DNA from 3 places in the Aliiglaciecola sp. 2_MG-2023 genome. Region 1 is predicted to be linked to each of the others. Evidence: predicted binding sites of a transcription regulator. Region 1 holds the regulator's gene; each other region holds the start of a gene.
What was found. Region 1 encodes sigma-54, which starts transcription at its own class of promoters, with help from an activator protein. Its sites were predicted from a motif close to GTTGGCACGNNNNTNGNNT; they were not measured.
Positions count from the first base shown of each region.

Region 2: the regulator sigma-54 is predicted to act here: its motif matches at 6,760-6,778, upstream of Q4567_RS13435 (flagellar basal body L-ring protein FlgH).
Region 3: the regulator sigma-54 is predicted to act here: its motif matches at 1,222-1,240, upstream of Q4567_RS04220 (PEP-CTERM sorting domain-containing protein).

Region 1 covers NZ_JAUORY010000020.1:73,695-84,934, forward strand. The annotation lists gene mgtE (magnesium transporter) at 1-842, opposite strand, end outside; gene Q4567_RS17275 (HPr family phosphocarrier protein) at 931-1,206, opposite strand; gene rapZ (RNase adapter RapZ) at 1,203-2,048, opposite strand; gene ptsN (PTS IIA-like nitrogen regulatory protein PtsN) at 2,045-2,491, opposite strand; gene hpf (ribosome hibernation promoting factor) at 2,510-2,797, opposite strand; gene Q4567_RS17295 (RNA polymerase factor sigma-54) at 2,825-4,303, opposite strand; gene lptB (LPS export ABC transporter ATP-binding protein) at 4,365-5,090, opposite strand; gene lptA (lipopolysaccharide transport periplasmic protein LptA) at 5,090-5,647, opposite strand; gene lptC (LPS export ABC transporter periplasmic protein LptC) at 5,634-6,194, opposite strand; gene kdsC (3-deoxy-manno-octulosonate-8-phosphatase KdsC) at 6,191-6,745, opposite strand; gene Q4567_RS17320 (KpsF/GutQ family sugar-phosphate isomerase) at 6,745-7,713, opposite strand; gene Q4567_RS17325 (calcium/sodium antiporter) at 7,730-8,686, opposite strand; gene Q4567_RS17330 (ATP-binding cassette domain-containing protein) at 9,140-9,937, shown strand; gene mlaE (lipid asymmetry maintenance ABC transporter permease subunit MlaE) at 9,937-10,713, shown strand; gene mlaD (outer membrane lipid asymmetry maintenance protein MlaD) at 10,724-11,191, shown strand; gene Q4567_RS17345 (ABC transporter substrate-binding protein) at 11,217-11,240, shown strand, end outside.
Region 2 covers NZ_JAUORY010000012.1:65,685-76,924, reverse strand. The annotation lists gene Q4567_RS13455 (Na+/H+ antiporter NhaC family protein) at 1-1,278, shown strand, start outside; gene ggt (gamma-glutamyltransferase) at 1,285-2,958, shown strand; gene Q4567_RS13445 (uracil-xanthine permease family protein) at 2,989-4,347, opposite strand; gene Q4567_RS13440 (flagella assembly protein FlgT middle domain-containing protein) at 4,772-5,941, opposite strand; gene Q4567_RS13435 (flagellar basal body L-ring protein FlgH) at 5,961-6,704, opposite strand; gene Q4567_RS13430 (hypothetical protein) at 6,977-7,756, shown strand; gene glpK (glycerol kinase GlpK) at 7,890-9,374, opposite strand; gene leuC (3-isopropylmalate dehydratase large subunit) at 9,945-11,240, shown strand, end outside.
Region 3 covers NZ_JAUORY010000003.1:75,610-86,849, reverse strand. The annotation lists gene pssA (CDP-diacylglycerol--serine O-phosphatidyltransferase) at 337-1,131, shown strand; gene Q4567_RS04220 (PEP-CTERM sorting domain-containing protein) at 1,336-1,929, shown strand; gene flhA (flagellar biosynthesis protein FlhA) at 2,226-4,322, shown strand; gene flhF (flagellar biosynthesis protein FlhF) at 4,377-5,747, shown strand; gene Q4567_RS04205 (MinD/ParA family protein) at 5,744-6,610, shown strand; gene Q4567_RS04200 (RNA polymerase sigma factor FliA) at 6,607-7,338, shown strand; gene cheY (chemotaxis response regulator CheY) at 7,377-7,760, shown strand; gene Q4567_RS04190 (protein phosphatase CheZ) at 7,795-8,562, shown strand; gene Q4567_RS04185 (chemotaxis protein CheA) at 8,576-10,774, shown strand; gene Q4567_RS04180 (chemotaxis response regulator protein-glutamate methylesterase) at 10,807-11,240, shown strand, end outside.

The sequences.
Region 1 (11,240 bases):
ACCGGGGCGAAGGTATCTTCTTCATCATCCAAACCGGCCATACTCATCATAGAGTGTTCGGCGTCTTCGCGAATAATATCCACTACATCATCTATGGTGATACGACCCAATAGTTGTCGGCTAGAATCGACTACCGGTGCTGACAGCCAGTTATAGCGTTCGAATAATTTTGCCACTTCTGTTTCTGGCATATCAACGGGGATGGCTTCAGCTTCCTCATCCATAATATCTTCAATACTGGAGTCTGGCAGAGCCGTTAGAAGCTTAGTGACTGGTACAGTTCCAATTAAGGTGTCATTTCGACTCACAACATAAAATGTGTCAGTGCTTTCTGGAATTTCACCTTTGAGTCGCAAGTAACGCAGAATGACATCAATGTTTACATCGCTGCGTAGGGTTATGGTGTCGGTATTCATAATGAACCCGGCGGTATCCTCACCATAAGAAAGGGCTTTTTCTGCGCGCTGACGGTCTTGCTCATCCATCGATTTCAGCACGTCTTTTGAGACCGATTGCGGTAAACTGCTTAACGTTTCCGCTAAGTTATCAATCTCCATGTCTTCTAGGGCATCAACAACTTTGTCTGGAAGCATTTGTCCGATGATGCCATTACGTACATCTTCGGACAGTTCTTCTAATACATCGCCATAAAAATCGGAGTCCAACATTTCCCACAGTTCAGTTCTTGATTTGCTTGGGGAAGACTCTAGAAGAAGGGCGATGTCGCAAGCTGGCATGTCGTGAATTGTTTTGCGGACATGCATAAAGCGACCACTGGCCAAGGCTTGATTGATAGCCTTCAGTTGTCGTTGGGCGTGTTTAACCTCTAATGCTTCTGCCATGAATATGCAGCTCAATGAAAAAACTACTAATACTAATAGTCTAGAGGACTAAGGGCAGCAGGTCAGCAATTATTTGCACATTGCTTAACTATTCGTTTTCGTGAAATTTCTCAACTATGAGTTTTTCAATCGCGGCAAGGGCGTGTTCAGCATCGACTCCTTCGCTAATGACGTTAACTTCTTTGCCTTGGGAGCTTTCTAACATCATCAAGCCCAATACACTATTTGCGGAAGCCGATTTCTCCCCTTGAACTAGGGTAACAACGGCATCAAATTGATTGGCTACTTTGACTAATTCAGTAGCCGCTCTTGCGTGTAATCCAAGTTTGTTAACGATGACTATTTGCTTTTCAAATCGATTCATCGATTTAACTCTCGGTGCCTTATTTGAACATCTGGGTGAGACGCTGAAAATGTTTTAGCGAGTGACTCAGCCACATAAACTGAGCGATGTTGGCCTCCAGTACAACCGATTGCTACTGTCACGTAACTACGATTGTTTCTTTCTAGATGAGGAAGCCAAGTTGAAATGAGATTTTGAATTTGCCAGATAAATTTCGTCACTATTGGCTGTGAGCCTAAAAATATCTCGACCGGAGAGTCTAATCCACTGAGGTGCTTTAAGTCTGGCTCCCAATGTGGGTTAGGTAAAAATCGCGCATCGAATACATAATCGGCGTCTTTAGGAATGCCGTATTTAAAACCGAAGGATTCAAATACCAAAACTAGCCTAGAGCTTTTCTTGCCTAGAATTCGCTCTCGAACCAATTCAGCTAATTGATGCACCGAAAGTTTGTCTGTATCTAGATATAAGTCGGCGCGTTCCGCAATAGGGGCTAACAGTTGACCCTCTGCCTGAATCGCATCCGAAAGAGATTTGTTTTGACGAGATAACGGATGCAGTCGACGAGTTTCGCTGAAGCGTTTTATCAGCATGTCATCACTGGCATCTAAATAGACTATGGTCATGTCCCAAGTGGCAGGCAAATAATCAAGAATTTCGACTAATTCACCAGGTACCTTGGGAAGGTTTCTAACATCGATACTCACGGCCACTTGGTCATATTCATCCATAACCGTATGGGTTAGAGTCGGTAATAGGTTAACTGGGATATTGTCGACACAATAGTAACCTAAGTCTTCTAAAGACCTCAGTGCAATAGACTTTCCTGAACCAGAGCGGCCACTAATAATTATCAGTTTCATGCAACGATTGCCTCGTATAACTGAGCATTATCTTCTGCACGACGAATACGTTTCAGAATTTCCTTATCACTTAATTTTGTCGCGATGGTTGCTAAGGTTTGCAGGTGTCCGGCGGCTTTATCTTCAGGTACTAAAATTGCGAAAAATATGTCCACAGGACAATTATCCACAGCGTCAAAGTTGATAGAAGGATCACTGGTGATTAGAACTGCGACCACATCCTTTAAACCCGAAAGTCTACCGTGTGGCAATGCAATACCATTCCCGATTCCTGTGCTGCCCATCTTTTCGCGGCTAACCAGACTATTTAAAATCGTTGTCTGATCAATGTCATCGATTTTTTCTGCCGCTATCAGGCTGATAGTTTCAAGAATTCGTTTTTTACTTGTCCCCTGGACTGCACAACTTGTGCAGTCAGGGGAAAGGATGTCTTTAATTTCCATTAATTAATCTAATATATGTTAATGACGCTTAATTTTTTCCTTGTGCTTGATTACCTGTCGATCAAGCTTATCTATCAATCCGTCAATTGCTGCGTACATATCGTTGTGCTCTGAGGTTGCAAATACTTCACCTCCGCTAAGATGAACTGTCGCTTCAGCTTTTTGATTAAGCTTCTCGACATTAAGAATGACATGGACATTGTTGATATGATCAAAATGCCTTTCTAGCTTTGTAAATTTATTGTCTACATAATCTCGCAAAGAATCTGTAATTTCTACATGATGGCCAGTAAGGTTAATTTGCATATTAGCGTATTCCTTCTGTTGTTGAGCCTACAGCAGGCTCTTGCGTTGGTTAGACGGTGGGATCGATAAAGACTCCCGGTATTTTGCTATTGTCCTACGGGCGACCTGAATACCTTGGTCTGCCAGTAGATCAGCAATCTTACTGTCGCTAAGAGGCTTGGTAGGAAGCTCTGCTGCGACGAGTTTTTTAATTAATGCGCGAATTGCCGTTGAGGAGCACTCTCCTCCAGAATCAGTTGCTACATGGCTGGAGAAAAAGTATTTAAGTTCATAAATTCCTCTAGGCGTATGCATATATTTCTGTGTGGTAACACGGGAAATAGTTGATTCATGCATATCTACCATTTCTGCGACATCATTTAACACCATTGGTTTCATCATTTCAGGTCCATGCTCAAAAAAACCAACCTGCTGCTGAACAATGCAGTTTGCGACTTTGAGTAAAGTGTCATTACGACTCTCTAGACTTTTTATAAACCACTTGGCTTCTTGCATATGCGACCGAATAAATTGACTATCACTGGTGTTTTTAGCGTTCCGGCTCATTGCCGCATATTGCTGATTTACATTCAGCTTAGGCAAACTATCGGGATTTAGCTCAACTTGCCAACGACCATTTTTCTTCATCACTGAAACATCTGGAATGACGTATTCAGATTCACCGATTAACAATGAACTACCAGGGCGTGGATTGAGTGTTTGCAATAACCGCATAGCTTCTCGTAATTCGTCTTCTTTTAGACGAGTTTTACGCATTAAAGTTCGGTAATCTTTACTGCCTAATAAGTCAGCATATTCGCTGATCAATAACTTAGCTTCATTTAACCAAGGGGTGTCAGGTGCAAATTGATTCATTTGTACCATTAAACATTCTTGCGGATTTCTTGAGCCTGAACCAATAGGGTCGAACATTTGAATACGTTTTAAAACGCATTCCACCTCATCAAGTTCAACCTCTTCATGGTCGAGACTAGCAAGAACATCTTCGGTGCTGATAGTGAGGTAACCAGACTCATCAATAGAGTCGATAATTGCGATTGCTATGGCAGTATCAACTTCAGAAAAAGGCGTTAAGCGCATCTGCCACAATAGGTGATCTTGAATATTTTCGGTTGTTTCACCTTGGAAAATTTGGTCGTCATCGCCGCCACTACCACCGCTTATTGAGGCGGGGGCTGAGGAGGCACTGATATATTCGTCCCATGTGCTATCTATGGGTAATTCGTCTGGGATATCTGCTTTTTCTAATGCCTCGTTTGTATCCATGGAATCAGAACTTGCGGATACCGTCTCCTCTGAGAACTTGTCATTACTGTCTGCTAAAGCGGAATCCCCAGTAGGGATATCTGAACCGTCTTCTACTTCTAAAAGTGGATTCGATTCTAACGCTTCCTGTATTTCCTGTTGTAAATCCAGCGTTGATAATTGCAATAGACGTATAGCCTGTTGCAATTGAGGCGTCATTGTTAGTTGCTGGCTGAATTTTAATTGTAACGAGGGTTTCATTTAGTTTTTTTATTCTTACTTGTTTAGCCACAAAGCTTTGGTTAAAAACAACATACCTCTACTATAGCTTGAATTGCTCGCCAAGGTATACATCTCTGACTTGTTGATTATTTAAAACTTCTTCTGCGGTTCCAGAAGCTATCAATTCACCATGACTCACAATATACGCTTTTTCACACACGTCTAGCGTTTCACGCACATTATGATCAGTTATTAATACACCAATACCTCTATCGCGTAGGTGTTGAATTATTTTTTTTATATCGTTTACTGAAATCGGGTCAACACCAGCAAAGGGTTCATCCAATAGAATAAACTCAGGGGCGGCCGCTAATGCACGAGCGATCTCGACTCTTCTGCGCTCCCCGCCTGATAAACTCATGCCAAGGCTGTTACGAATATGGTTAATATTGAATTCATCCAATAATGCATCCGCTTGCTCTTCTCGCTGATCAGAACTTAATTCTTTTCGGGTTTGCAAAATTGCCATGATATTTTGGTAAACGGTTAACTTACGAAATATAGATGATTCTTGAGGAAGATAACCAATTCCTTTTCGTGCACGGATGTGCATGGGTTGTAAGGTTAACTCGGTCTGATCAATATAAATCTCGCCTTTATCGAGTGGCACTAACCCAACAATCATATAGAAGGTGGTCGTTTTACCAGCACCATTGGGACCTAACAGGCCAACAATCTGTCCAGTAGAAACTTCAATGCTTACATCTCGCACCACTTGCCGAGATTTATAAGACTTCGCTAAATTGGTCGCTTTTAACGTTGCCATTAAGGTTTTTCATCCTGCAACTTGTCTTGCTCTTCTTCAGTTTTTTTAGTGTCGTCAGTTTGCCGATTGCGAATGCTTTCGGGTTGGAAAATGGCAGTGACACCGCCTTCTGCGTTGCCGTCACTTTCTGCTATCAATTGCTCTAATTCCATATTAAATTGAATCGATTCACCTTTAACAAGGCTACTATCCTGATTTAATTCGGCTGCACCATTGAGTGTCAGAGTACGATTCGATACTTCATATTTAATTTCATTGGCCGCGGCGCTAATATTACTGCCATCATCGAGGGTTTGGCTGTATTTTGCTGGTTTACCTCGGGCAATAAAAACTTCTTTACCTTCCCCTAAACCCGCAATAACCTCGACTTCGTCAGCCAAAATTTCAAGGCTACCTTGGGTGATTTTGACGTCTTTTCTAAATATCGACGTTTTGGTTTTGCCATCAAAAAAATTCGACTTTGAGTCAACTTTGATTGGCAAGCTAAAATCGTTCTCACCGGCAATAATAGCGGCGCTGAACATTAAGCTAATAAATAAAGCGCTAACGCGGCGCATATTGAGTTTGCACATGATTTTTAAGTTCATATTCCTGTGTAGTTAAATTTGCTACAAAACCGTTACTTTTAACAATGAAATCTTTCCCGTTTATCTCAACCGGTTCGTCAGACATCATTGTTTTATCGACTAAATTAATTTCTAAAAACTGGGTTCTGATTGTTTGCACAAATCCCGATTCATCGAGGCTTCTAATCTCTACATCAGTTTCTAATTGAATTCGATTATCTTCATACAGCGTGCCTTCCTCAGCTTCTACATGCCAAGGCGTTTGCTCATCGGAAACATAGATGGTGTATTTAGGTTGGCTGAATAAAGTGAAGCCTAGGATTTGATAATGTTCCATTTTAAGCGCGAATACCTGATGATTCACTTCGCCGTTTTCATTGTAAAGAGTGCTGCGCATATTTCTCGCCTGATAATTAGGCTGCCAGGAATCTTCATTACTAGAATCTGTCTGTTCTGGATCTGAACCCATCCACCCTGGCACATATACCATCAAGACTAGCACAAACAAGATGCCAATGCTTAGGGTGATACGATTCATACACTACTACCGTAAATACGATTTAATTTGTTGTTGGCAAACAAAATTAGATCACAGATTTCTCTCACTGCGCCAGCACCACCAGTTGTTTTAGTGACATATTCTGCCACTGATTTCACATATGGGTGGCCATTAGGAACACTGATCGACACACTGCTTTGTTCAAACATACCTACATCAGGCATATCATCACCCATTGACGCGATATTCTCTTTTTTCAGGTTTAATCCCGTTTTGAGTTTATGTACTGCGGTCTTTTTGTCTTCGACACCTTGAATGATCAGAGACACGCCTAGGGCTGACATTCTATTTTCCACAATGGCGGACTGGCGACCAGTGACTATTGCCACATCAATGCCAATTTCCAACATTGACTTTACGCCATAGCCATCAAGTGTATGAAACGCTTTAAGTTCTTCACCATTGTTTCCCATAAAAATGCTGCCATCAGAGAAGATGCCATCTACGTCACACACCAGTAATTTAATTTTACTAAGCTTATTAATGAAATGGTTATTAACTGGACCATAAAGGGTTTCAATAATTGACACTAAACAACTCCGGCTTTTAGTAACATATGCATATTTAATGCGCCAACTGGCTTATTTTCATGATCTACTGCAAACATTGAATTGATACTGTATTTCTCCATCAAATTAAGTCCTTCAACTGCTAACATTTCCGGTCGACCCGTTTTGCTGTTAGCTGTCATTACCTCAGAAACTGGGGTTGAGTGTATATCAATCCTATCGTCAAGGATGCGGCGCAAGTCACCATCTGTAAAAATCCCAACCAACTTGCCAGTTTCGTCTATTATTCCTGTCATTCCTAGCCCTTTTCGAGAAATTTCGAACAAAGCATTGCGCACGGTTTGATCTAATTTCACTAAGGGTAACTCATCACCTGTATGCATGATATCTGCAATTGTTAATAACAGCCTACGACCTAAGCTTCCACCTGGATGAGACAGCGCAAAATCGGCGGAGGTAAACCCACTGGCGTTTAATAATGCTATAGCTAATGCATCACCCATTGCCAAAGTTGCAGTCGTACTGGCGGTTGGTGCTAACCCTAACGAACAGGCTTCTTGTTCTACCTTAATACACAGTACTTCATCAGAGTGTTTACCTAACGAGCTGGTAGTACTGTTTGTCATTGAAATGATGGGGACTTCCATTCGTTTAACCACGGGGATTAAATTCAGTAACTCCGCCGTTTCACCAGAGTTAGAAATAGCCAACAATACATCCTGGTTGGTTATCATCCCTAAATCACCATGGTTAGCTTCTCCAGGATGCATGAAAAAGGCGGGGGTGCCAGTGCTGGCTAGCGTGGCGGCAATTTTATGGCCTATATGACCTGATTTCCCCATGCCACAAACAACCACTTTTCCTTTACAGTTTTGAATGATTTGACAACTTCTTTCAAAACTTTCATCAATATATTCTCGCAACTGTAGAATCGCTTTAGACTCTATTTCCAAAACCTTAAGTGCCGATGCGATATAATCTGAAGACATAGTTAATTCCCTTTATTTACATAAACAAGAATGCGCAATAGGCTAGATAACAAACGACGAAGGCTACACCTTCCCAACGGTTTATTTGCCTTGTGCCTCGGATATTAAAACTAAATAAAATAAGTAAGACGGTCACGAATAACATGGCGTACATATCTCGATTGGCGACATTTTCGTCTATTATTCCTGGGGATATAAGTCCAGGCATAGCCAATACGGCAAGAATATTGAAAATGTTTGAACCAATGATATTGCCTAATACGAGATCGTCTTCGCCTTTCAATACTCCGGCTATACAGGCTGCCAATTCCGGTAAACTAGTACCGAGCGCTATAATGGTTAACCCAATAAGTAATTCACTCATTCCCAAGTATCTTGCGATATGAACAGCAGAGTCAACCATGAAGTGCGCGCTCAAGGGGAGGAAGATAAGCCCTAAAACAACCCAAAAAATAGCTTTTGATGGCGGTACATCGCGGGGAATTTCATCGGCGGTTTCTGTGTGCAATGGATCATTTTTTTCAGCACTTAGAGATATCCAGGTTAACCCCCCAATCGTAAACACAAATAAAGCGATTAACACTAAACCTTCAATAAAGCTTAAATGACCATCTGCTAAAAAGTAAACGGCCAACAAAGTCACAGATAACAGAACAGGAAGTTCGCGCTTAATCGTACTACTTGAAACCATCAATGGCTTTAATATCGCGGTTATACCCAGTACCAAGGCAATATTAGTAATATTAGAACCAATGGCATTTCCGACAGCGGTATCAGGGTTATTATTTAAAGATGCTGTCGCTGAGACAACTATTTCAGGCGCAGATGAGCCCATGGCAACTATTGTTAATCCAATAACCATGGGCGAAACGCCAATGTTGGTGGCGAGTGCTGAGGCACCATAAACAAATTTGTCGGCGCTCCAGCTAAGAACAGCTAGACCGGCTATAAAAATAAGGATTTCTAATATCACTTGACTATTTCTTTAAAAAACAATGATATGATTATCGCAAAATACATATGTAATTCCTAATGACTTTACAATAATAATTTATCGTCTCAGATAAGCCATAATTTTACTTATCTAAACGGACCTTTACTTTGTATTTACAATCTTTGATCAAGATATTGTGACCTATCAATTTATATCAAGGCTGAATAGGTGTTATCTAAAATATTATAGCCACAACAACAGATACAATTCGTTTTGCGTTACGCTTTGTTACAAATCGAAGCAGTTAGTCAATAACGCCCCATAATCTATACTGTTATCATTCATTTAAATAGCGTGATTAATTTTGGTCATTTTGAGTGGAATAATTGTTTATTAACCTTGAAAAACGATAAAATGGCCTCAAATCGTCGCATCGGTTGAAACATTTTAGGTATTTGTCGTGTCTACTCATCCAGGCCACTCGGAGTTTCGGTGAAAAATTTAATAGAAATAGATAGTTTGACCTTTAAACGTGGTAACCGTGTAATTTACGACAATATTTCGTTACACATACCAGAAGGGAAAACCACGGCAATAATGGGTCCTAGTGGGATCGGTAAAACAACGCTTTTAAAACTGATTGGTGGGCAGTTGCGCCCCAACAGTGGTGATATTCAATTTCGTGGTGAATCCATTCCAGGAATGAGCCGTAAACGATTATTTCATGTTCGCCGTCAGATGAGTATGTTGTTCCAAAGTGGTGCTTTATTTACAGATATCAGTGTTTTCGACAACATTGCATATCCTTTGCGTGAACACAGTAACTTGTCTGAGGATTTAATTAAAACCATTGTTTTATTAAAACTTCAAGCGGTAGGGCTACGCGGTGCAGTCAATTTAATGCCCAGTGAATTATCTGGCGGAATGGCGCGTCGAGCAGCGCTTGCTCGGGCTATTGCATTAGATCCTGAGTTGATTTTGTACGATGAACCCTTTGCCGGACAAGATCCGATATCTATGGGTGTACTGGTTAAACTGATTAAAGAATTAAATAACGCGTTGAATTTGACCAGTGTGGTGGTAACCCACGATGTAAAAGAAGTGATGAGTATCGCCGATCATGTTTACATTCTGGCCGAAAAGAAAATTATTGGCTCAGGGACTCCTGAGGAAATTAAGCAAAGCGACTCAGCGTTAGTGCAACAATTTTTACGTGGTGAAGCAGATGGACCTGTGCCATTCCACTATCCAGCGAAATCGCTGGAGCAAGAATTTTTAGGAGTGAGTTAGTGGATTGGTTAGCAAAACTTGGACAATCAACACTTGATCGATTTGCAGCCATTGGGCGAGCGACCGGTATGCTTATGGGAGCAGTGTTAGCTGCCCCTCAAATTAAAAATATCTCATTGACGATAAAACAAGTTTACGTGGTTGGTGTGCAGTCACTTTCCATTATTATCGTTTCTGGTTTGTTTATTGGCATGGTTATGGCGCTGCAAGGCTATACTATTTTAGTTGATTATGGTGCTGAAGGTAGCTTAGGCCCTATGGTTGCCTTGTCTATTTTACGAGAGCTAGGACCTGTTGTTACAGCATTGCTGTTTGCTGGCCGCGCTGGTTCGGCGTTAACCGCTGAAATCGGTTTGATGAAAGCCACAGAACAACTGAGTAGTTTAGAAATGATGGCCGTTGATCCGCTACGTCGAGTAGTCGCTCCTAGGCTCTGGGCTGGTTTAATATCAATGCCGATGTTGACTATGATTTTTAGTGCGGTAGGTATTTTAGGTGGACACTTAGTTGGTGTTGAATGGCTTGGTGTTGACGTGGGAAGTTACTGGTCAATCATGCAGTCTACCGTTGAATGGAACGAAGACGTGATGAATGGTGTCATTAAAAGTGTTTTCTTTGCGTTTGTGATCACCTGGATCGCTATCTTCAAAGGATACGACTCAGTGCCTACTTCGGAAGGAATAAGTGCAGCGACAACACAAACCGTAGTGTATTCATCATTGGCTGTACTTGGATTAGATTTCGTTTTAACCGCAATTATGTTTGGAATAGAGTGAGGAATTGAGCATGACATCAAGGAAAGTTGAAGTATTAGTTGGATTGTTTGTTGCAATGGCGATTGCAGCCTCACTAATGTTAGCACTAAACGTAGCCAGTCGAGGTTCTGTGGGGCAGGGAGATACTTATACCCTGTATGCCAAGTTTGACAACATTGGTGGTTTAAAAGAGCGTTCTTCGGTAAAAGTGGGCGGCGTTGTGATTGGTCGAGTCGAGAAAATTAAATTGGATCCAAAAGACTTTACACCCGTAGTTACCTTGAGTATTTCTACTACCTATAACCAATTTCCAGAAACCAGTTCAGCATCGATTTTAACCTCTGGTTTATTGGGCGAGCAGTATGTGGGATTTCAACCGGGGTTCACTATCGATGATATCGAAAATCTAGCTGATGGTGACTATATTGCCGACACTAAATCAGCGCTCGTTTTAGAAGATCTAATAGGTCAATTTTTATTTAGTAAAGGCAGTGACTAAGCTGCCAATCTCGTTGGGAAAAATTATGAGAAACAGGTTTTTAATAAAG
Region 2 (11,240 bases), on a different contig from region 1:
GAGACACTTATATTACTCACTTCAGCTTCTGAAAGTGTGATTTTAGCACCAATATCTTCGGTTGAACGAGTGGTAGCGGTAGCCACCAGCGCAGGAAATACGCGCATTCTATTGTTCAGTATACTAGTGGGTGCATTATTAGCCTATATCAGAGATTCAGGCGGTGTTACAGCCACCGTAAACTGGTTAACCCATCGTGGTATTGCCAACAATCGCCGACAAGTAGGCGGCTTGACGATGTTAACCGGCATAGTGATCTTCATTGAATCGAATCTAAGTGTGCTTACTGCTGGAATATTTGCTCGCGGTTTGTTTGATAAATTTGGTATGAGCCGGGCGCGACTTGCCTACCTTATTGACAGCACCAGCGCGCCCGTTTGTATTTTAATTTTACTGAATGGTTGGGGCGCCTTTGTACTTGGTTTACTCGATGGTTATGAATTAGAAGAATCTTCAGCCAGTATTTTGTGGGGCACAGTTGCATTCAACTTCTATGCAATTATTACCTTGGTCATTGCTGCTTACACTGTGTTTGCGGATAAAGTTCACGGTCCAATGGCAAAGGCTGAGCAGCAACTCGATGCCACTAAAAGTAAACTTTCTGCCGCGCCAGCCACCAAAGCCCGTTACATGGTAGTCCCTATATTAACCATGGTACTAAGCATGGTAGGTTTTATGTTTTGGACTGGCAACGGCGTTTTATCTGACGGCAGTGGCAGTAAATCCGTATTGTATGCCACGGTCTTAGCTACTGTTGTTGCTTATTTCTTATTGTTGACTGGCAAACAATTTAATCATCATCAAGCGGTGGAGATTGGTTTTAAAGGCATGGGAGAACTCTTACCCTTGGTAACCATAGTACTGCTTTCTCTGACCTTAGGCGCTAGCTTAAAAATATTAGGCACGGGCACATTTGTAGCAGGCATGGTTGGTGAGTACTTACCATTAGTATTTGTTGTACCAATGTTGTTTATTGCTGGGGCGATTATGTCATTTACTACAGGGACATCGTGGGGCACATTCGCTATTCTAATCCCCATAGGCGTGCCACTGATTCAACAACTGGGTTTACCTCCTTCGTTGGTCATCGCTGCGATTTTGGGTGGTGGAATATTTGGTGATCACTGTTCACCAATATCAGACAGTACAGCGGTGTCTTCATTAGCTTCGGGGTGTGATTTACTCGAGCACGTTCGCACTCAATTACCCTACGCGCTGGTTGCCGGTGGATTAACTCTGGTTGCTTATTTTATTGCTAGTTTACTTATGATTGGATAGATACTTATGCGTACATTATTTGTTTTATCTTTTGTTATTTTCCTCAGTGCCTGTACTCAGACAGGTATCGACAAAGCCAAGGGCGACTATGCTGTGGCAATGCCTGATAAATTTGGTGCTGATGTTGCGCTGGCCGTTTTAGACGAAGGCGGTAACGCGATAGATGCTGCTATTGCTGCCCAGTTTGCCCTAGCAGTTACCTTTCCAGAAGCTGGAAATATTGGCGGTGGTGGATTTATGACAATCTATTTTAATCGTCAAACTGACTTTTTAGATTATCGTGAAATGGCTCCTGCTGCAGCGTCTCGAGATATGTACCTTGATGAACAAGGCAATGTGGTCTCGGTCCAGTCATTATTTGGTGCAAAAGCATCCGGAATTCCTGGTACAGTAGCGGGCATGTGGGAAGCGCATAAAAAGTATGGCAAGTTACCTTGGACTCGTTTAGTTCAGCCAGCTGTTAGCCTGGCCAAAGACGGTTTTATTGTGCCTGAGAAATTGGCTGAAAAAGTGACTCGTTATATCGCTCGTAAAAAGGAAAATGGCATTGAAAGTAATTTTGAAGACTACTTCGCGGATGCCACTAAGTCAGGTATGTTGTTCAAACAGCCCGAGTTAGCTGCAACCCTTGAGCGTATCCGCGATCTTGGTGTAGATGGATTTTATAAAGGTGAAACTGCCGAACACATTGTTTCCTTTATGCAAAAAGATGGCGGTTTAATTACATTGGAAGACTTAGCTTCTTATCAAGCTAAGTGGCGCACACCGATAAGCTTTCCATGGCGTGGTTATACTTTGATCACCGCTCCACCACCGAGTTCAGGTGGTATTGCCGTTGCTCAGTGGTTAGGCATGATTGATGCTGTTATTCAAACCAATCCATTGCCTAAACAAAACTCTACGGCCTATTTGCACTTAGTCTCAGAGGCAGGTAAACGAGTTTTTGCCGATCGCGCCGAATACTTAGGTGATCCAGATTTTATCGATGTTCCGCAAACTGAGTTAATGCTCCCTGAATATATTCAATCCCGTGCAAACGACATTAACTTAACCGCTATCTCAGCCACCAGCGACATCAAACCAGGCTTACATGAGAGTGAGGACACCACACACTTTTCCATTGTTGATGGTTGGGGTAATGCCGTTGCCAATACAACCACTATCAATTTGAGTTTTGGGGCGGGTGTAGTAGCGGAAGGTGCAGGCTTTTTATTAAATGATGAAATGGATGATTTCAGTGCTAAGCCAGGCGTTCCAAACTTCTTTGGCGCAATTGGCGGTGAAGCCAATGCAATTGCCCCTTTCAAACGTATGTTATCGTCAATGTCTCCGACTATTGTGCTTGAGGACGAAACGGTGAAACTGGTAACAGGCTCACCTGGCGGTACCACCATCATATCCTCAGTTACCCAATCAATACTCAACACATTGTTATTTAATATGAGCGCCGAAGAAGCTGCAAATAGCCCGCGTTTTCATCACCAATTATGGCCCAAGGACACCATCAGAGTGCATCCAGGTATCAGTGATGCTACGTTAAACTCGCTGCAAGAAATGGGTTACATCATAAGCGAAGGTCGCTTTGGCGATGTACATTTGATTTTGCAAAAAGACGGCGAACTTAGTGCTGCCTCAGAAAAAAGTGGCAGAGGAAAAGCCAAAGTGGTATCTGCAAACTGATGCGTATTGAACCGCACTTGTACAGAGCGGTTAAGATTGCGAGGAGACTCTCTCCTCCTCGTGAACAGGATCTGGGATCAATAAACTCATCACAATGGCGATAACGCCGGATGTGGTAATCGCAGAAGAAAATATATTTCGCAGCGCTTCAGGTAGTCCTTGAAGCGCATTTGGCTCCATTAACACCCCAAAGCCAGCGCCAAATGAAGTGGCCATAATCAGTGTTTTGCGTCTGTCGATAGGTTCACTTGCCAGAATTTTAATACCGGCCACCGCAATAGTGGCAAACATCACTAAAGTCGCGCCGCCCAAAACAGGTTTAGGAATTGATTGCAATACACCTCCAATTACCGGAAACAAACCTAACAACACCAAAATACCGGCGATATAAAACCCGACGTGTCGACTCGCCACTCCGGTTAGTTGGATTACCGCATTGTTTTGCCCAAAAGTGGTATTTGGAAAGGTATTGAACACCGATGCCAATGCAGAATTAACCCCATCGGCCAGAATACCGCCTTTAATGCGCTTTAAGTATTGTTCACCTTTGATGGGCAAACCACAAAACAAGCTGTTAGCCGTCAAGTCACCAGAGCTTTCCAGCGCCGTCATCAGATAAATCAGCGCAACGGGTAAAAACACCTCCCAATCAAAATTTAAACCGTATTTGAAAGGCACGGGTATGCTAAACAAAGGTTGTTCACCAATATGTTCCACCGAAACGATACCTAACCAGTAGGCCAGCAATGTTCCTAATCCCATACCAACCATGATGGCTGATAACCTAACCCATGGGTTTGACGAGACATTGAGTACAATGATAGTCACCAGCACAAAAATTCCAATATATAAATTTTGCGTATCGCCAAAAGTGTCACTACCAAAACCACCTGCAAGGTCTGTCATGCCGACTTTAATTAAACTAAAGCCAATGGTTGTGATCACAATACCGGTGGTGAGAGGGGTAACAATACGCCTCACTTTGGTAATAAATTGACTAATAACAACTTCGATAAAGGCTCCGAGCAAACACACCCCAAAAATAGTCGATAATACCTCCTCGTTGCTTCCCCCTTTGGCTTTGATTGCAAAGCCGGCTACTAAAATGGCACTAACAAAGGAAAAGCTTGTACCTTGTACAGCAATCAAGCCACTACCAATAGGGCCTATAGTTTTAGCTTGGATAAAGGTAGCCACTCCTGATACAAATAACGCCATACTCAATAAATATGGCAACTCAGCCTGCAACCCTAGAGTTCCACCTATTATTAAGGTTGGCGTGATGATCCCCACAAAACAGGCCAGAATATGCTGGGTTGCAGCGGTGATACTTTGCTTTTTAGAGGGAATATCGTTAAGCCCATAGAGCAGTTCAGAATTGGATTTCATTAATTTGCCTTAGGTCTGCCCGTAAATGAGAGTTAGAACTCGATGTCATTGAGTTTGATTTGTCATAGCCAAAACGAATGGGGTTGCGATGCAAGAAAATGACCAAAAGGTCAAGTTTTAAGGATTGTTAATTTTAAAGGCCTAGCAGCCAGATTAGGCTAATTGGACTTATCCCAAGCATAAATGATTGCACTAAAATGATGCGCTATAAGCTGGAATAAAAATGCACTTGCTAATTTGATAGTCGGGGGGAAGTGTTGAATTTCGCCGCAAAACCAATTCCTAATAATGCAAAACGAGTAGTTTCAGGTATAGCTATGACTGGCGTATCTGTGTTCGTTAAGGGCAACTAGCCCAGTGGTAAGAATAGATATGCGTCTTTGAATATTACCGCGCCAACACTAAGTGACTTTATGCTTTGATCTTAGCGAGTTGGGCTGACCAGATCGAGTAAGTCGCCGTTTATCACTTGGGCAGGATCATCATTACTCAATTCAGCGGTCAAACTGTCTAATTGCACGACTTTATATACACCTTGGTTAACCGCAGTCAATGCCGCATGACTCAATCCATTTGCGCTAACAGGTAAGCGTTTTTTATAGAGTAGGAATTTATCGCCTAACTTTAGTCCATTGTCTAAGCCCATATTGATGATCAATTTATGGTTATTTGTTCCTACAATTTGCGCAAAGCTCTGCTCACACTGAAGTTTATTAGCAACATCCGACACCGCGCCATTGACAGTGTTAAGTACTGTACGGCCATAGTCACTGCGCCAAAACAAACTGTTATTGGTATCTACATTGTAGTCATCACTGTACTCCCAATCCGCTTCACTATGGTAAGACTCTTGGAATATAATCGTATGCCGATAAACATCCAGTACATATACTTGAATCGTGAAATTGCGTCTTAAAGATACATCGTCTGAAAGCAATTCTTCTTTGACTTGTTCAAATAAACTGATATCGCGAATAAACCCAAACATGACAAACTGCCGTCCATATTCTTTGGACATATAAATGGCTTTGTTGGTTAATTCGTTAAGATGGATTTGGTCATAGGAGTTAACCCCAGTGAACGCCTTGTCAATCAGTCGTACCTTAGGACTGGTTTGTTCAGCACGCAATTGTTGCTCAATGCGTTTACTTATTTGCTTACCGATATCAAAAATACCACCATGGCTAGCTTGCTGGGGTTTTAACACTTGAAACTGGGTAAGCAACACCGAGCGGTTGTATCCATCATGGGGACAATTGAACATAGGTGAGAATTCGACTCTGACGATAACATTAAATACATCTTCATTCACAGATTCACTAAGCACTTCTACTCGCTGAATTTGGCCTTGGGTGGTAATCACCGATTTACTGCTCACTAGTAGTCCATCTAACACCACATCTTCTGCAGAAACAAAACTGCCGTTTTTAAAAGATGCGTCTGCAACTGCATTTTTGATAGCTGTCACTCTTACGTCGCTAACGTCAGCACCGTCTAATTTGACCGTCGCCTCACCTTGTTGCCAAACAGCAAAGGCCCTAGGACAGAGCAGCAAAAGCACCAACAAGGTTGTGCAATTCAACATTTTCATCATAGTTACATTCATTTTTCAGTTAATTGAAAATGCCAAATAATTTATTGATTACTGACTCTTCTTGATTGGAGTGCAATTCGCCTTTGCCACTGTACTCAATGCGTGAATTCCCCACTTTAGAGGAAATAATAGTATTTGAAGCATCAATATCGGCGGTTCGTATTTCACCGGAAAATCTGACGTATTCTTGCCCAGTGTTCAGCGTAATCCACTTCTCGCCGGCAACCACAAGATTATTATTGGGTAAGACTTCTTTTACATATACGGTAATATCACCTTTCAAAGAATTAGATTGATTGGCTTCTGATGATGTATCGAACTCATTTTCTTCATTGTGTTCTATATTTAAGTCTGTTTCATCAATCTGGATAGGTCCAGCAGTAACATTCACAGGTCCTAACTCAAATCGACTACTTTTATCCCTTTGAAAATCGATGGATTTTTTTGACGTAGTTGACTCACTTAGTCGAACTAAAATCATGTCACCCACTTGGTATTTGCGGTGCAACTGATACAGGCTAGCGTCATCGTCTAGTTGAAAAAGTGATCCTGTGGGGACTGCTATAGATTCGACCCCTTCCATGCGGATAGGTCTGTAACTGGGATCATTGGGCATGATCTCTTTGTCTTTTTGACTAATGGCTCTTTGACTAACTTTTGGATTGGTTGGCAGGTTTTCGACAACTTCTTCTTCTACGCTAGGTGTTTGTGAACATGAGCAAACAACAAAACAGAAAAAAGAGATAAAGTGATACTTTTTCATACTCAAATATAACCTCAATTGCTATCTAAAGATAACAACATATTTATGATTAGAATTGCCTCTCACATGCCAAATTCTGAGGTTATTTTACCGAAAAAATAAATCACTTTAGTACCTTTACTAAAACTTTACACTAGCGCTTTTAATGTAAATAGAATTTCAGCCAAGTTGTTTAAGTATATGATACTTGGCTAAATTTTTGGCACGATTTTAGCCTATCAGCATCTACACAACTCCATCCAAAATGCGTAAATTAAGAGTAGTCATTACCCATGAATGTCATAGATACATTACAAAATAACTTAGGTTTAGGCACCGCCGTTGAAACACCTTCTGCAAGTGAATCCTCAGCAAGCTCAGAAGGAATCAATCAGGTGTTTGGTGGTTTAATGTCACTGATGCAGCAAAACGACAGTGATAACTCCACTGAAGAAAACGCCAACATGGATTCAGCAATTGACAGCATTCAGAAAAGTCTTTTTTCAGCTATTGGGTTAGATCAATTTACTGAAGACTCTTTATCTCAACTGACGTCACTAGATTCAATTGCGAACCTACAAACCTCTTTATTGAGTAGTCTCAGTGCCAACCTTTTCAGTAGTGCGACTGCCGCTATTTCTGCCGAGCCGGAAGTAAGCACCACTGAGTTAAGCGCGTTAAATTCTGACACTACCTTGTTGGGTTCAATTCAAGATATTTCAAATTATGTAATAGGTGAAGATGGCTTAGGCATGGATGATTTTTTTGACACTATTAACATTCTAAATCACATTCCTATTGTCTCTGATATTTACCAAAATACATCCCATACCAGTGTGGATCCGGTATCTGAATTATTGGGTGGATTTGTTTATGGGGGGCCCATAGGGGTGGCGTTTGCCGCTGCCGATATGGCGATTGAATCATTCTCCGGCAAATCCATCTATAACAATGTAACAGACTACATGTTTGAAGATGCCGACAAGGAAACGATAGAATCAACGGTTTCTCAGGTGACCAATACAATTGAACAAGCGAATAAAGCGTATAGCTTTGTTTCTAGAAACTATTAGTAGGTAATAGGCCAAAAACACATGAAATTAAGTGGCAAAATCACGCCCACTTAAGGATAAAAAGCGATGAGCATGGGCAATTTATTGCCTGTCTAACAGCATTAAGATGGATCTGTGTGCAAGGGTTTAGCATTCAATCACAGCGAATTCGATTCACCGCTTGTTGCCATAAAGAATAAGCATGGTCCCTTTCTTGTTTAGAGAACCTTGGCGTAAATGTGTGTTCGCATCGCCACTGTGCACTCAGTTCATCTAAAGATTTGTAGATACCCGCTTGTAATCCGGCCAAATAGGCTGCTCCTAAAGCAGTGGTTTCAGTAATTTCAGGTCTATCCACCTCTGCTCCTAAGATGTCAGCTAAAAAACCCATCAACCAATCATTCTTAACCATTCCGCCGTCAACTCGAAGGTTGGTTGCACGGGCACCATCACTTTCCATGGCTTTTTGCAGATCTTTTGATTGATAACACACTGACTGTAAACCTGCTGCGACTATTTCATTAATACCTGTATCACGGGTTAAACCTAAAATAGCTCCGCGCGCATCAGGGTCCCAATAAGGCGCACCCAAGCCAGTAAACGCCGGCACCAAAAATACACTATTGTTCGGACTGGCCATCTTCGCCAGCGATTCAGTTTCAGACGCCTCTTTGATTAGTTGCAAGCCATCGCGCAACCACTGAATCGTAGCGCCAGCCATGAAGATACTGCCTTCTAAAGCGTAAGTTGTTTCACCGTTTAACCGATAAGCGACCGTTGTTAATAGTTGATTATGAGATTTAAGCGGTGTTAAACCGGTATTCAACACCATGAAACAACCAGTGCCATAGGTTGTTTTTGCCATGCCCTTTTTAAAACAAGTTTGTCCAAACAGCGCTGCCTGTTGATCCCCTGCAACTCCTTGAATAGGGATAGCTTTGCCCAGCAATGTAGGATTCGTTTTACCAAACTCGTCAGCGCTGTCTAATACTGTTGGCAAGATTGATTGCGGGATATCGAATGTTTTTAAAAGTTGTGGATCCCATTGTTGCTTATGAATATCGAACAACATAGTGCGAGAGGCATTGGTTGCGTCTGTGTAGTGGCAGCGTCCTTTGGTCAACCGCCAAATTAAGAATGTATCAACGGTGCCAAAAGCAAGTAAACCAGATTCAGCTTTTTCGCGCGCTCCTTCTACATTGTCCAATATCCATTTAATTTTAGTTGCGCAGAAATAAGGGTCTAATAATAATCCCGTAGTGTCGGTGATATGCTCTACTAGCTGGGAATCTTCACTGAACTGCTTGCAGATCGAGGAAGTTCGCCGGTCTTGCCACACTATTGCAGGATACAGGGTTTTTCCGGTTTTTTTATCCCACACTATTGTCGTTTCTCGTTGATTGGTTATACCAATAGAAACGACTTGAGAAACGTCAATCTGTGCTTCAACAATAACGTCTTTACAGGTTTTCAGGACGCTTTGCCAAATTTCTTCAGGATCATGCTCTACCCATCCATCATCAGGATAGGATTGACTAAACTCCTGTTGCGCAATAAAGCAAGGTTTGCCATCCAATGAAAATAAAATCGCCCTTGAACTGGTAGTTCCCTGATCGATAGCCAGAATATAGTTTTGCACCGCGATTCTCCTTGGCAAAAATGGACATCGAAAAAGTACCCGATGAATGACAAACCTCTAATTTGTGCAGTCCATTAATTTTAGCGTTATAAAGTGCTTTAGCAACTTCATTGTATGCCATTTCAAAATTCAAATTGGTTGATTTGGCATACATGCCAGCACGCCAATGAAAGTAACTGCTACTCTACTCAGCTTAACGTGAATTAAATATATTATACGAAATGGACATAGCCAGATGGTACGCATTGCTACTTAAAGCGCTAAGTTTCAGGTAGACTCCATCCACAAAATTGTTTACATAACAACGGTTTCCGATAACTAGGGCGATCATCTACAGCTCCATTTGCCTATTTTCAGCCGTACTAATGAACACCAATTTAGCGCAATCTTGCCAAGTTACGGTGATGTACTCAATCCAGATAAATCGATAAAAGAAGCAATAAAAAGTCAGCAATTAACCATAGACATAGCTCAACGACCCGCTCTGCAAATTAAACAGGGTCTCTAGTCGAATGTCGCCAGTTTGCATAGTTCCTTAACCTCAGTACATTCTTTAACAGGTGATTTAAAGTGAGTAGTAAAACACTGTATGACAAAATTTGGGATAGCCACGTCGTTAAGCAAAATGAGGATGATACTTGCCTAATTTACATCGATCGCCATCTTGTTCAAGAAGTTAGCACGCCAGTTTCTTTTGCATCATTAAAGCAACGAGGTGCTAAATTACGCCAACCAGCAAAAGCATTGGCGATGGTAGATCACGTTTTACCAACCACAATACCCAGCAGCAACAACAGACAGCACATAGCAGATCCACAAGCAAAAGCGATGTTAATTGCGTTGGAAAATAACGTCGAAGATACAGGAATGCCCTACATTTCAGTAAACGATAAGCGTCAGGGGATTTTGCATATCGTGGGTCCAGAACAAGGCTTTACATTGCCTGGCACTACTTTGGTATGCGGTGACTCTCATACCGCAACTCATGGTGCATTTGGTAGCCTAGCATTTGGAATAGGCGCAAGTGAATGTGAAAAAGTGTTCGCTACTCAATGCCTAAACCAAGTGAAAGCAAAGACCATGCGTATTACCTTCAGCGGTGAATTACCATTGCATGTTACCGCTAAGGATATGGCGCTTGCGACTATCGCTAAGTTAGGAGTTTCCGGTGGAACAGGTTATGCCATTGAATACGCTGGTGATGTGATCCGAAAAATGAGCATGGAAGCGCGCATGACGCTTTGCAATATGACAATCGAAGCCGGCGCACGTGTTGGTATGGTCGCACCTGATGAAGTGACTTTTAACTATTTGCAAAATCGTCCTATGGCCCCCAAAGGCGACCTGTGGGATCAAGCAGTTAACTATTGGCTCACCTTACCCAGTGATAGCGATGCAATATTCGACGCTGAAATTGAGATCGACATTGATAACCTTGAACCTTATGTCAGTTGGGGGACCAGCCCTGAACACACCATCTCAATTAGCCATAAAATTCCACAACTTGCTGATGCTAAAGACGACTCCACTGAGGCAAGTTGGAGAAAAGCCCTAGATTATATGGATATCAAAGCCAATGCTGAAATTAAAGGATTGAAGATAAACAAAGTCTTTATTGGTTCTTGTACTAATAGTCGGATTGAAGACTTGCGCGCAGCGGCCAAGGTTATCATCGGAAAAAGTGTTGCCGAAAATGTGTTGGCAATTGTAGTCCCAGGCTCAGGTGAAGTAAAAGCTCACGCGGAAGCTGAAGGCCTCGACCAAATTTTCATGGGCGCAGGTTTTGAATGGAGAGCTGCAGGCTGTTCCATGTGCGTGGCGATGAACAATGACCGACTAAAGCCGGGCGAGCGATGCGCTTCAACC
Region 3 (11,240 bases), on a different contig from region 1:
TATTTCCCCAGGTCAATTTGTCTCCCTGTAAAAATAATGGACAGTAAAAAATTTACCTGTTTCCAGATGGCGACATGGTAAGATTTTATCGTTCTAATCTTTCTTAAAGCCAGTATACCGCGAGATTAAAGGGAGTTATGTATGACTTTCGTAGCATAGGTATTTTGAGATATAAGCGTTTACTTATAAAGGAAATGCTCAAATAGGAAACATTTTTCAAAAAGAAACAGTATATTTGCGCAAAGAAGCGTTAAAATTAGTCCGTGCAAGGGTGTGTATGATTTTGAGCTAATTCAGGATTATGCTATCTTGTGCGCTCATTTTGAAGGGGGAATAATGTCGGATTCTAAACGTAAAGGTATTTATTTGTTACCGAACTTGCTGACAACGGCTGGTCTGTTTTCGGGTTTTTATGCTGTAGTCGCATCGATGAACGGTCGATTTGAAGCCGCGGCAGTGGCGATTTTTGTGGCGATGATTTTTGACGGCCTAGATGGTCGAGTTGCGCGCATGACAAATACCCAAAGCGAATTTGGTGCTGAATACGATTCTATGGCCGATATGGTGTCTTTCGGAATGGCGCCGGCTCTTGTTGCTTATAATTGGGGTTTAACCGATTTAGGTAAAGTTGGCTGGTTGGCTGCCTTTATTTATGTGGCGGGTGCTGCATTAAGACTGGCAAGGTTTAACACCCAATTAGGTGTGGCGGATAAACGTTTTTTCCAAGGCTTAGCAAGTCCCGCTGCGGCTGCATTAGTTGCCGGAATGGTCTGGGTTGGCGTTGAATACGACGTCGATGGCAAAGATTTCGGTCTAGTAGTTGCTGTGTTAACGGGCTTAGCTGGATTATTAATGGTAAGTAACTTCAAATATAACTCGTTTAAAGAAGTTGACTGGCACGGCAAGGTACCTTTTGTTGGACTTTTAATTGTGATGTTAATTTTCATCATTGTTGCCACGGCGCCTTCTTTAGTGTTGTTTATAGTGTTTGCCCTCTATGCGTTAGCAGGACCTATAAATACGTTTCGAAGTGTTGATAAAGTGCGTCTTGAAGATGTAGTTGGGGATCGTGAAGAGTCTGATTGTGATTTCGACGATACACCCAAAAAATCGACTGAAGACGATAAATAATCGAGCAACTAAGTGTCAAAAAATTTAACGATCTCAATAGGCTTATTTTGTTACGTAATAATAAATTACTGATTCATATAATAAAAATAAGTTGGTTCAGTAATTGCTTTACTTAATTGCTGAGGTCGCACTGTTTAGTTTGTGACCGAAATATAACAATAAAAATGAACGAAATCGTTTAAAACAATAATAAGGTTCACTAGTATGAAGTATTTGAAAAAAGTTTTGCTCGCAACAGGTCTTATTGCCACTACACTGGGAATGTCTCTTTCAGCTAACGCTGGCGCAATTATTCAACAAGATATCTATGCAGATGTTCTGCTTTCTGAGTTTCATCCATTCAATATTGATTTAGGTCCTCAGGTAATAGGTTCTGTTACTTACAATACTGAAGACGCGGATGGGGCCGGTTTTTTGAGCGTTGTAGAGCTCGATTTGTCTATCGGCGATTTAGTTTTAACTGAGGCTGATGGTGATTCAGCGGATCAAGGTCTTCCAATTATAGCGGGTATTAATCCATTTGCTCCAAATGCTGGGTTAGAATTTTTATTTGAAACATTTCCTTTATTTGGTTCCATGCCAGACTATATATTAACGTTAGATGTTGGCTTTCTTGACGGCTTCTTGTTTGTTGATGAATATGTATATGACGTTAGTGGCGATATAATAGGCGTGTTTCCATCAGTAGATGCTGATATTTTTCTTGGCGCCGTAACTTATGTTCCAGAGCCTTCAGCATTAGTTCTTATGCTTGCTGGTTTAGGTTTACTAGTACGCAGAAAAGTGGCTGCTAAGTAAATTTATTCTCTCGTTTTAAAAAACCTGGCTTCAGCCAGGTTTTTTTATGTCTGTTAATATATTCACCTGTATACCGATTTGTCCTATTTCTGCTTTTTTGTTCATTTCCATTATTTTATTGCGGAGCAGTTTAATTTGTCCTCAGGCTTATTCACTATGCGTGATAGAGCGGAGTAGAGTGGCTTTAATTTCGTAAACTCATTTTCTAGCAAAGAACGTCAATTTACAGTCATTTTAGTTTTGGCGCGCTTGTTGCAATTCCACATATTATATTAATAACCGTCAAAAATTTGTTTATGGAACTTGCAGGTTACCTCAATCGGGTAGACAAAAATCAGGTAAAAAGCTTTATGAATGGGGTCGGCGCTCCAATCGTAGTGCTAGCCATAATGGGCATGGTTATTCTGCCGATGCCGGCATTTCTACTAGATATACTTTTTAGCTTCAATATCGCCTTATCACTTATGGTGATTTTGGTATCTGTGTTTACTAATAAGCCTGTTGATTTTGGTATTTTTCCTTTAATACTGTTAGTTGCCACTGTATTACGCCTTGCCTTAAATGTTGCTTCCACGCGAATTGTCTTGTTGGAAGGGCATGAAGGTGGAGATTCTGCTGGTAAAGTAATACAGGCATTTGGTGAAGTGGTTATTGGTGGTAATTACGCTGTGGGTATAGTGGTGTTTGCTATCCTACTGATTATCAATTTTAAAGTGGTAACTGCTGGTGCAGGACGTATTTCAGAAGTAAGTGCTCGTTTTACCTTGGACGCGATGCCCGGTAAACAGATGGCGATAGATGCCGATTTGAACGCCGGTTATATTGATCAAGATGAAGCCAGAAAAAGACGTTCGGAAATTACCAGTGAAGCCGATTTTTACGGCTCAATGGACGGTGCTTCTAAATTTGTTAAAGGTGACGCCGTTGCTGGTTTGTTCATTATGCTTATCAACATTGTTGGTGGTTTATTCATTGGTATTATTCAACATGACTTAGCCTTTGGCGAAGCCATTGAAATATATACTATTTTAACCATTGGTGATGGTTTAGTTGCGCAAATACCTTCGTTATTACTTTCCGTGGCTACGGCGATTATTGTTACCCGCGAAAATGACTCTCAAGAAATGGGTCAGGAAATGAGACGCCAACTAGGTAACCAAAAAGCGCTTTATGTTACCTCCGCGATTTTATTCGTGATGGGTATAGTGCCAGGTATGCCACACATAGCATTTCTTGGTTTTAGTGCATTTGTAGCGGCAGTTGCTTACTACAATTTCTGGAACGCCAAGAAGCAGGCTGCTGAACCGCAAGTATTGGAAAATACGCCGGAACAAAGCCAGCAGCAAGAGATTAAAGAGCTTGGTTGGGATGATGTGCAGCATGTCGACACCATAGGTTTAGAAGTGGGTTATCGCTTAATTCCTTTAGTTGATAAAACTCAAGGTGGTGAGCTTCTCACCCGGATTAAAGGCGTTCGTAAAAAATTGTCTCAAGAGTTGGGATTTTTAATTCCACCTGTGCATATCCGTGACAACTTAGATTTAAACCCCAATAGCTATACCATTTCTATGCTAGGAGTTACGGTTGGGGATGCCGAGATTAGTCATGACGATGAATTAGCGATTAATCCAGGGCAGGTTTTCGGAAAACTAGAGGGCAAGGCAACACGAGACCCAGCCTTTGGTTTAGAAGCCGTTTGGATCCGCCCTCAACAACGTGAACACGCACAAACTTTAGGGTACACAGTAGTAGATGCGGCAACAGTGGTTGCTACACACCTTAGCCAGTTACTAACTAATAATGCGTATCAGCTACTTGGACATGAAGAGGTTCAACAACTCCTCGATATGTTAGCTAAAAACAGTCCTAAGTTGGTTGAAGGTTTGGTACCGGAAGTCTTGCCGTTAAGTACAGTGGTAAAAGTATTGCAAACCTTGCTATATGAAGGCGTTCCTATTCGAGATATGCGCAGTATTGTGCAAACGTTATGTGAATATGGTCCTAAAACTCAAGATCCTGATGTGTTGGTATCTGCCGTTAGAATATCGTTAAAACGTTTAATCGTGCAGGAGATTAATAACAACGAACAAGAGTTGCCGGTTATTACCCTAGCACCTGACTTGGAACAAATGCTCCATCAATCTTTACAAGCTGGTGGAGAAGACGGCGCTGGTATTGAACCTGGCTTAGCTGAAAAATTACAAAACTCGTTGTCTGAAGCTTCGCAACAAAGAGAATTAGAAGGTGAGCCAGCCGTATTATTAACATCAGGCATGCTCAGACCTGTGTTATCAAAATTCTTCAAACATTCAGTGATGGGCTTGCACGTTTTATCTTATCAAGAAATTCCAAGTGACAAACAAATTCGAATTGTAAGTGCTGTGGGTCAATAAAATGGCGCAGACTAATTTATATAAACTAGACCAGATGCTTCTTTGGGGGGCAATGTGAAAATTAGACGTTTTATCGGAAAAGACATGCGCGATGCGCTTAACCAAGTAAAAAAAGAACTTGGCGGTGATGCGGTCATTATGTCCAACAAGAAGACTTCGGAAGGAATCGAAATTGTTGCTGCGTACGATCAAGCAAAACCTGAAGCTGTTACGGAACCTAATCAACGAATTAAGCATTCTGGTATTAATAAACAGCCAACTGCAACTGCAACTGCGCATCCTGGGCGACAAGCTACTACAGCAAACTTTAATCAACCACAAAGCCTGCGAGCAGCACAACAAAAAGTGCCGAGTCTGAGTGAAATTATTGGCGACTCGGGGCCAGATAGCCTGCGTGAGTTACTCGAAAAACAAGCCGCAGCAGCCGTGCCAACGTCACAAAATGAAGCTAATAGTCATGAGGTAAAAACGGCACAGGCTGAAGACGTTTCGAATTCTGCCATTAGTGAAATAAAAAATGAGTTAAATTCGCTGCGCAATGTACTTCAATTTCAAGTTTCTGGTTTGCTAAAACAACAACGTCAAAGTGCTCATCCTATGCACGGGTATTTAACCTCAAGACTGATTGAAATGGGCATTAGTAGTCACATTGCCGATGACATAGTCTCTTATACTCCTACTCCCGAAAACGCAGATGAAAGGCAGGCTTGGTTATTTTTACTTAAACTATTGTCTAATCGTATCCAAACCACTGGCAATGCTATTCTGGCCGACAAAGGTGTTGTTGCATTAGTTGGTCCCACAGGGACAGGAAAAACCACAACCATAGCCAAATTGGCGGCCAGAGCAGCGCAAAAGTATGGCGCTGACCAAATCGCGATGGTAACAATTGATTCCTATCGTATAGCGGCGTTTGAACAATTGGCGACTTATGGAAAAATTATTGGCTGTAACGTAAAAAAAGCGCAAAATGCGGAAGAATTGTCAGATATACTCTTCCAACTGCGTAACAAGCGATTGGTTTTAATAGATACTGCAGGTTTTGGTCAAAGAGATTCTCGACTAATCAAGCAGTTAGATACCTTAAATCAGCATTCATGTGCTAATATCAAGAAGTATGTTGTGATTCAAGCCAATGCACAATACAAAGTGCTGCAGCATACTTTGAGTGCATTTAGCAATATTGATTTGCAGGGATGTATTTTAACCAAGCTCGATGAGAGTTATAGTCTCGGAGAAGCGTTAAGTGTGGCAATTGAACATAAGTTAGCCGTTAGTTATTTGACGGATGGACAACGAGTCCCTGAAGATATTAAAGTTGCAGACGCAAAGTTTTTAATCTCTGCAGCGGCTAAGCTTTATAAAAAATATGGTTTGATTCATACTGCTAAGCCAGAACTAAACAAATCGGCATTAGCAATATGATTGACGACCAAGCGAGTAGCTTAAGACGAATGAATCAATCTCGATTAATCAAAGTGATTGCGGTAACCGGTGGTAAAGGTGGGGTCGGTAAAACGAACATTACCTTAAACACGGCTATCTCGATGGCTAAAATGGGCAAGCGCGTCATGGTGTTAGATGCCGACTTAGGGTTGGCAAACGTCGACGTCATGTTAGGCTTGCGAGTAGAAAAAAACTTATCCCATGTTTTATCTGGTGAATGTACGCTGGATGAAGTTTTAGTTGTGGGCCCTCATGGGGTATTGATTGCACCGGCAACCTCCGGAACACAATCAATGACCGAACTCAGCCCCACTGAACATGCAGGACTAATTCGCGCGTTTAGTGAGTTGCGTACCAATATAGATGTGCTTATTGTAGACACGGCCGCGGGCATATCAGATATGGTGCTCAGTTTTTCCAGAGCATCACAAGATATAATGATGGTTGTTTGTGATGAACCCACCTCTTTAACTGATGCATACGCGTTGATCAAACTACTGAACAGAGAACACGGCGTGTTTCGCTTTAAGATCGTTGCCAACATGGTACGTAACATGCGCGAAGGACAAGAGTTATTTGCAAAGTTATCTAAAGTGACTAACCGTTTCTTAGATGTTGCTTTAGAACTAGTAGCAACGGTTCCTTACGATGAGAATATTCGTAAGTCAGTTCGAAAACAAAAAGCAATTGTAGATGCATTTCCAGGATCGCCAGCTTCTATCGCTATTAAAGGCCTTGCAGAAAAAGCAATGCATTGGCCAATTCCCAACCAACCTGGTGGACACTTAGAGTTTTTCTTAGAACAACTTGTCGCCGAAAAAGTGGTAGGTGGACAAAGGTGATTAGAAAGGCAGCAGCTTATCAACAACAAGCCGATTTGGCTCAACTTGTAGAAAGACATGCTTCCTTGGTTAAGCGAATTGCCCATCATTTATTAGCCAGATTACCTGCCAGTGTATTAGTGGATGATCTAATTCAATCTGGAATGATTGGATTGCTCGAGGCCGCAAAAAACTTCGATGGCTCAAAAGGCGCAAGTTTCGAAACTTTTGCAGGTATCCGTATCCGCGGAGCCATGCTTGATGAAATCCGCAAAGGCGACTGGACACCCAGATCTGTGCATAAAAATGGCAGAGCAATTACCCAAGCAATTAATCAAGTAGAACGTGAAACGGGCAGAGATGCTAGAGATATAGATATCGCGGAAAAGTTAGAAGTAAGCCTACCCGAATACCATCAGATGTTGAATGAAGTCAACGCTGGAAAAATTATCGGTATTGAAGATTTAGGTATTACCGAAGATGTGATTACCACTGAGCAAAATAAAGGTAGTGACACGCCTTTTCAGGATTTACTACAAGGTTCATTTCAAAAAGCATTAGCACATGCTATTACTACTTTGCCGGAACGAGAAGCAATCGTACTGTCATTGTATTATGATGAGGAGTTGAATCTCAGAGAAATTGGCGAGGTACTCGAAGTTAGCGAGTCCAGAGTCAGCCAAATTCACAGCCAAGCAATGTTAAAATTGAAAAGCAAAATGCAATCTTGGCGAGTTAACGAAGAATAATAAAACACCATTTGATTTAATCCTCATTGGAGGCAGTTTTGGATAAAAATATGAAAATCCTCGTTGTTGATGACTTTTCAACGATGAGACGCATCATCAAAAATTTACTTAAAGACTTAGGTTACACAAGCGTTCAAGAAGCCGATGATGGCAGCACTGCGTTACCTATGTTGCAACAAGGTGATTTTGATTTTGTAGTAACAGACTGGAATATGCCAGGCATGCAAGGAATTGACTTGCTTAGAGCCATTCGTGCAGATGATAGTTTAAAGCATTTACCAGTTTTAATGGTAACGGCTGAAGCGAAAAAAGAACAAATTGTGGCGGCAGCTCAGGCTGGAGTGAACGGTTATGTTGTTAAGCCTTTTACGGCGGCTACGCTTAAAGAGAAGCTAGACAAGATTTTTGAGAGACTGGGTTAAGATTTAACCTGTGTTGAAAATTAGGAGTGTCTAAATGACCGGCTCTAATAAAGCTCCAATGTCTCTTGATGACGCTAAAAAATTAGTTGAATTGCTGGAAAGCGGAGATAACCAAGCTGCTAGCGAATTGCTCGAAGAAGCCTCTTTAACCAATTCTGTTGAATTATTTGCAGAGGTGGGCAAATTAACCCGCCAGCTCCATGACTCTCTGAATAGTTTTCAACTTGATGATCGCATTTCGAATTTAGCCAATGAAGAAATACCTGATGCGCAAAGTCGCCTGAACTATGTTATAGAAACGACCGAAAAAGCGGCTAACACAACGATGGATGCCGTGGAAGCAAGTATGCCTATTGCTGAAAAGCTGCATACAGGTATTAATAATTTGCTCCCCGAGTGGAAAAAGTTGATGACTAGGCAGTTACAACTTGGCGAATTTAAATCTCTTTGCTCGGACTTAGATGGATTATTAGAACAGTCATCTAAAGACACCGAACAATTAACTGCATTCTTAACAGATATATTGATGGCACAGGGGTATCAAGATATCACTGGCCAAGTTATTCGCAGAGTTATCGAATTGGTGAAAGAAGTTGAAGACAGTTTAGTGCATATGTTGACTGTTTTTGGTGCTTCTGAAACAAGTTCGTTAATTTCAAAAGCAGATGAAAATGCTCATAAATCTAAAGCTGAGTCCGATACAGTGAAAGCTGAAGGTCCAATCATTGATGCTGAAATACGCGATGATGTGGTGTCCAATCAGGACGATGTAGATGATTTATTATCTAGCTTAGGGTTTTAAGAGGAACTTATTCATGTCTTTTGAAGTTGACGAGGATATTCTACAAGACTTTCTAGTTGAGGCAGGTGAATTATTAGAGCAACTGCAAGAGCAGCTTGTTGATCTTGAAAACAATCCAGAAGATTCTGATTTGCTGAATGCGATATTCCGCGGTTACCACACAGTTAAAGGTGGCGCTGGATTCTTATCACTTACAGAATTAGTCGATATTTGCCATGGTGCTGAGAATGTCTTCGATACCATGCGTAATGGACAACGCACTCTGACGCCAGAGTTAATGGATGTTATTTTACAAGCCACAGATGTGGTTGTGCAGATGTTCGAAGATGTCAAAAAACGCGTGCCACTTGAAGCTGCCGCCCCTGAACTCTTAGAAACGTTACATCGATTGAGTAAACCAGAATCAAAAGATGAGTCAAGTGTAGAACCCCCAGCGGCCTTTGAAGCGCCTCAAGAGATAGTCGAGACCGACTCTAGTGCAGAGTCGAACGACGACATGGAAGACATCACTGAAGACGAATTTGAAGCTCTATTGGATGAACTGCATGGTACAGCTAAGTCAATACCTGCAGAAGTTACTCCCCCCGCCGACTTAATCACTGGTGCCAGTGATGAAGATATTACTGACGATGAATTTGAAGCCTTACTTGATCAACTTCACGGTGAAGGTGGCTTCTCAAACGATAAATTTGAAGCAGTCCAGCCAGCTCCAGAGCCGACGCCAGAACCAGTGAGTGCCGCACCAGAAGAGACCTCTGATTCTGAAGATATTACAGATGATGAGTTTGAAGCATTGTTAGATCAATTGCATGGTGAAGGGAAAGGACCTGCTGTAAAAGCGCAAGCTTCAGCGCCAACACCTACACCAGCGCCGACGCCGACGCCAACAGCAGCGCCTTCACCTACACCAGCGCCAAAACCGTCATCAATACAGCCACCACCTCCAGCAGCCAAAGCAGAAGTGGCTGTAAAACCAGCAAATTCGCCAGCAGCTGCCAAGGCTGTCGTCAAAAAAGATGACAAAAAACCAGTTGCCAGTGCCCAGGGTGAAACAACAGTAAGAGTCGATACCAAGCGCCTAGATCAGATCATGAATATGGTTGGTGAACTGGTATTGGTTAGGAACAGACTGTTAAGTTTAGGTGTCAATATCAATGATGAAAGCATGACCAAAGCGATTGCGAATCTTGATGTTGTGACAGGTGACTTGCAAGGCGCGGTGATGAAAACGCGCATGCAACCTATTAAGAAAGTCTTTGGTCGCTTTCCCAGAGTAGTGCGAGATCTGGCACGTAGTCTCAAAAAAGAAATTTCTTTGGTCCTTGAGGGAGAAGAAACAGATTTAGATAAGAATTTAGTCGAAGCTTTGGCAGATCCCTTGGTTCATTTGGTTCGAAACTCAGTCGATCATGGAATCGAAATGCCAGATGAACGCTTGGCTGCAGGTAAACCGTCACTAGGCACTGTAAAGCTCGCTGCGTCTCAGGAAGGGGATCATATACTGCTTACCATTGAAGATGATGGTAAAGGCATGGATCCCGATAAGTTAAAAGATATTGCCATAAGTCGAGGTGTGTTAGACGCTGACGCGGCGGCTCGAATGTCGGATGAAGAAGCGTTCAATCTCATTTTTGCTCCAGGATTTTCCACTAAAACAGAGATATCTGATATTTCTGGACGTGGTGTTGGCATGGATGTGGTGAAAACCAAGATTAACCAGCTTAATGGCACGGTTAATATCAATTCCGAATTGGGTAAAGGCACACGCTTAGAAATCAAAGTACCACTGACGTTAGCTATCCTGCCGACATTAATGATTATTGTTGGAGAGCAAACGTTTGCACTACCTTTAGGTGCGGTAAACGAAATTATTAATATGGACTTGAGCAAAACCAATACGGTTGATAGTCAATTGACTATGATTGTTCGTTCTAAAGCCATTCCGCTTTTTTATCTTCGAGACTGGTTGCGAAAAGAACCTGGAACGGTGGATAAAAATCAAGGACATGTGGTCGTCGTGCAAATAGGCACCCAGCAAGTCGGCTTTGTTGTTGATGGCTTAATAGGGCAAGAAGAAGTGGTTATTAAGCCCCTAGATGCGCTTCTACAAGGTACTCCTGGCATGGCTGGCGCTACAATTACAAGTGATGGCGGGATTGCCTTAATTCTTGATATTCCAAGCTTATTAAAGCGATACGCTAAAAAGAAATAATAACCAAATTCATAAGAGGACGCTTTTTCGCGATGGCATACAGGGTATTAGTAGTTGACGACTCAAGTTTTTTTTGCCGACGCGTAAAAGATATCCTAAATCAAGATCGTCTGTTGGAAGTCATTGGTATTGCTCGAAACGGTGAAGAAGCCATTAAAATGGTGACTGAGCTAAAACCCGACGTTGTCACTATGGACGTTGAAATGCCAGTAATGGATGGCATTACCGCGGTCAAGCGTATCATGCAAATTCAGCCTTTACCGATTCTAATGTTTTCGTCGTTGACATCTGATGGCGCGAAAGCAACCTTAGACGCGTTAGATGCTGGAGCCTTGGACTTTTTACCTAAAAAGTTTGAAGACATTGCCAGAAATAGCAAAGAGTCTGTTGAATTGCTGCAAAATAGGGTACGGACTCTTGCTGCAAAGCGTGGACTAGTGGCAAGACGTTATTCAACAGCCTCGAA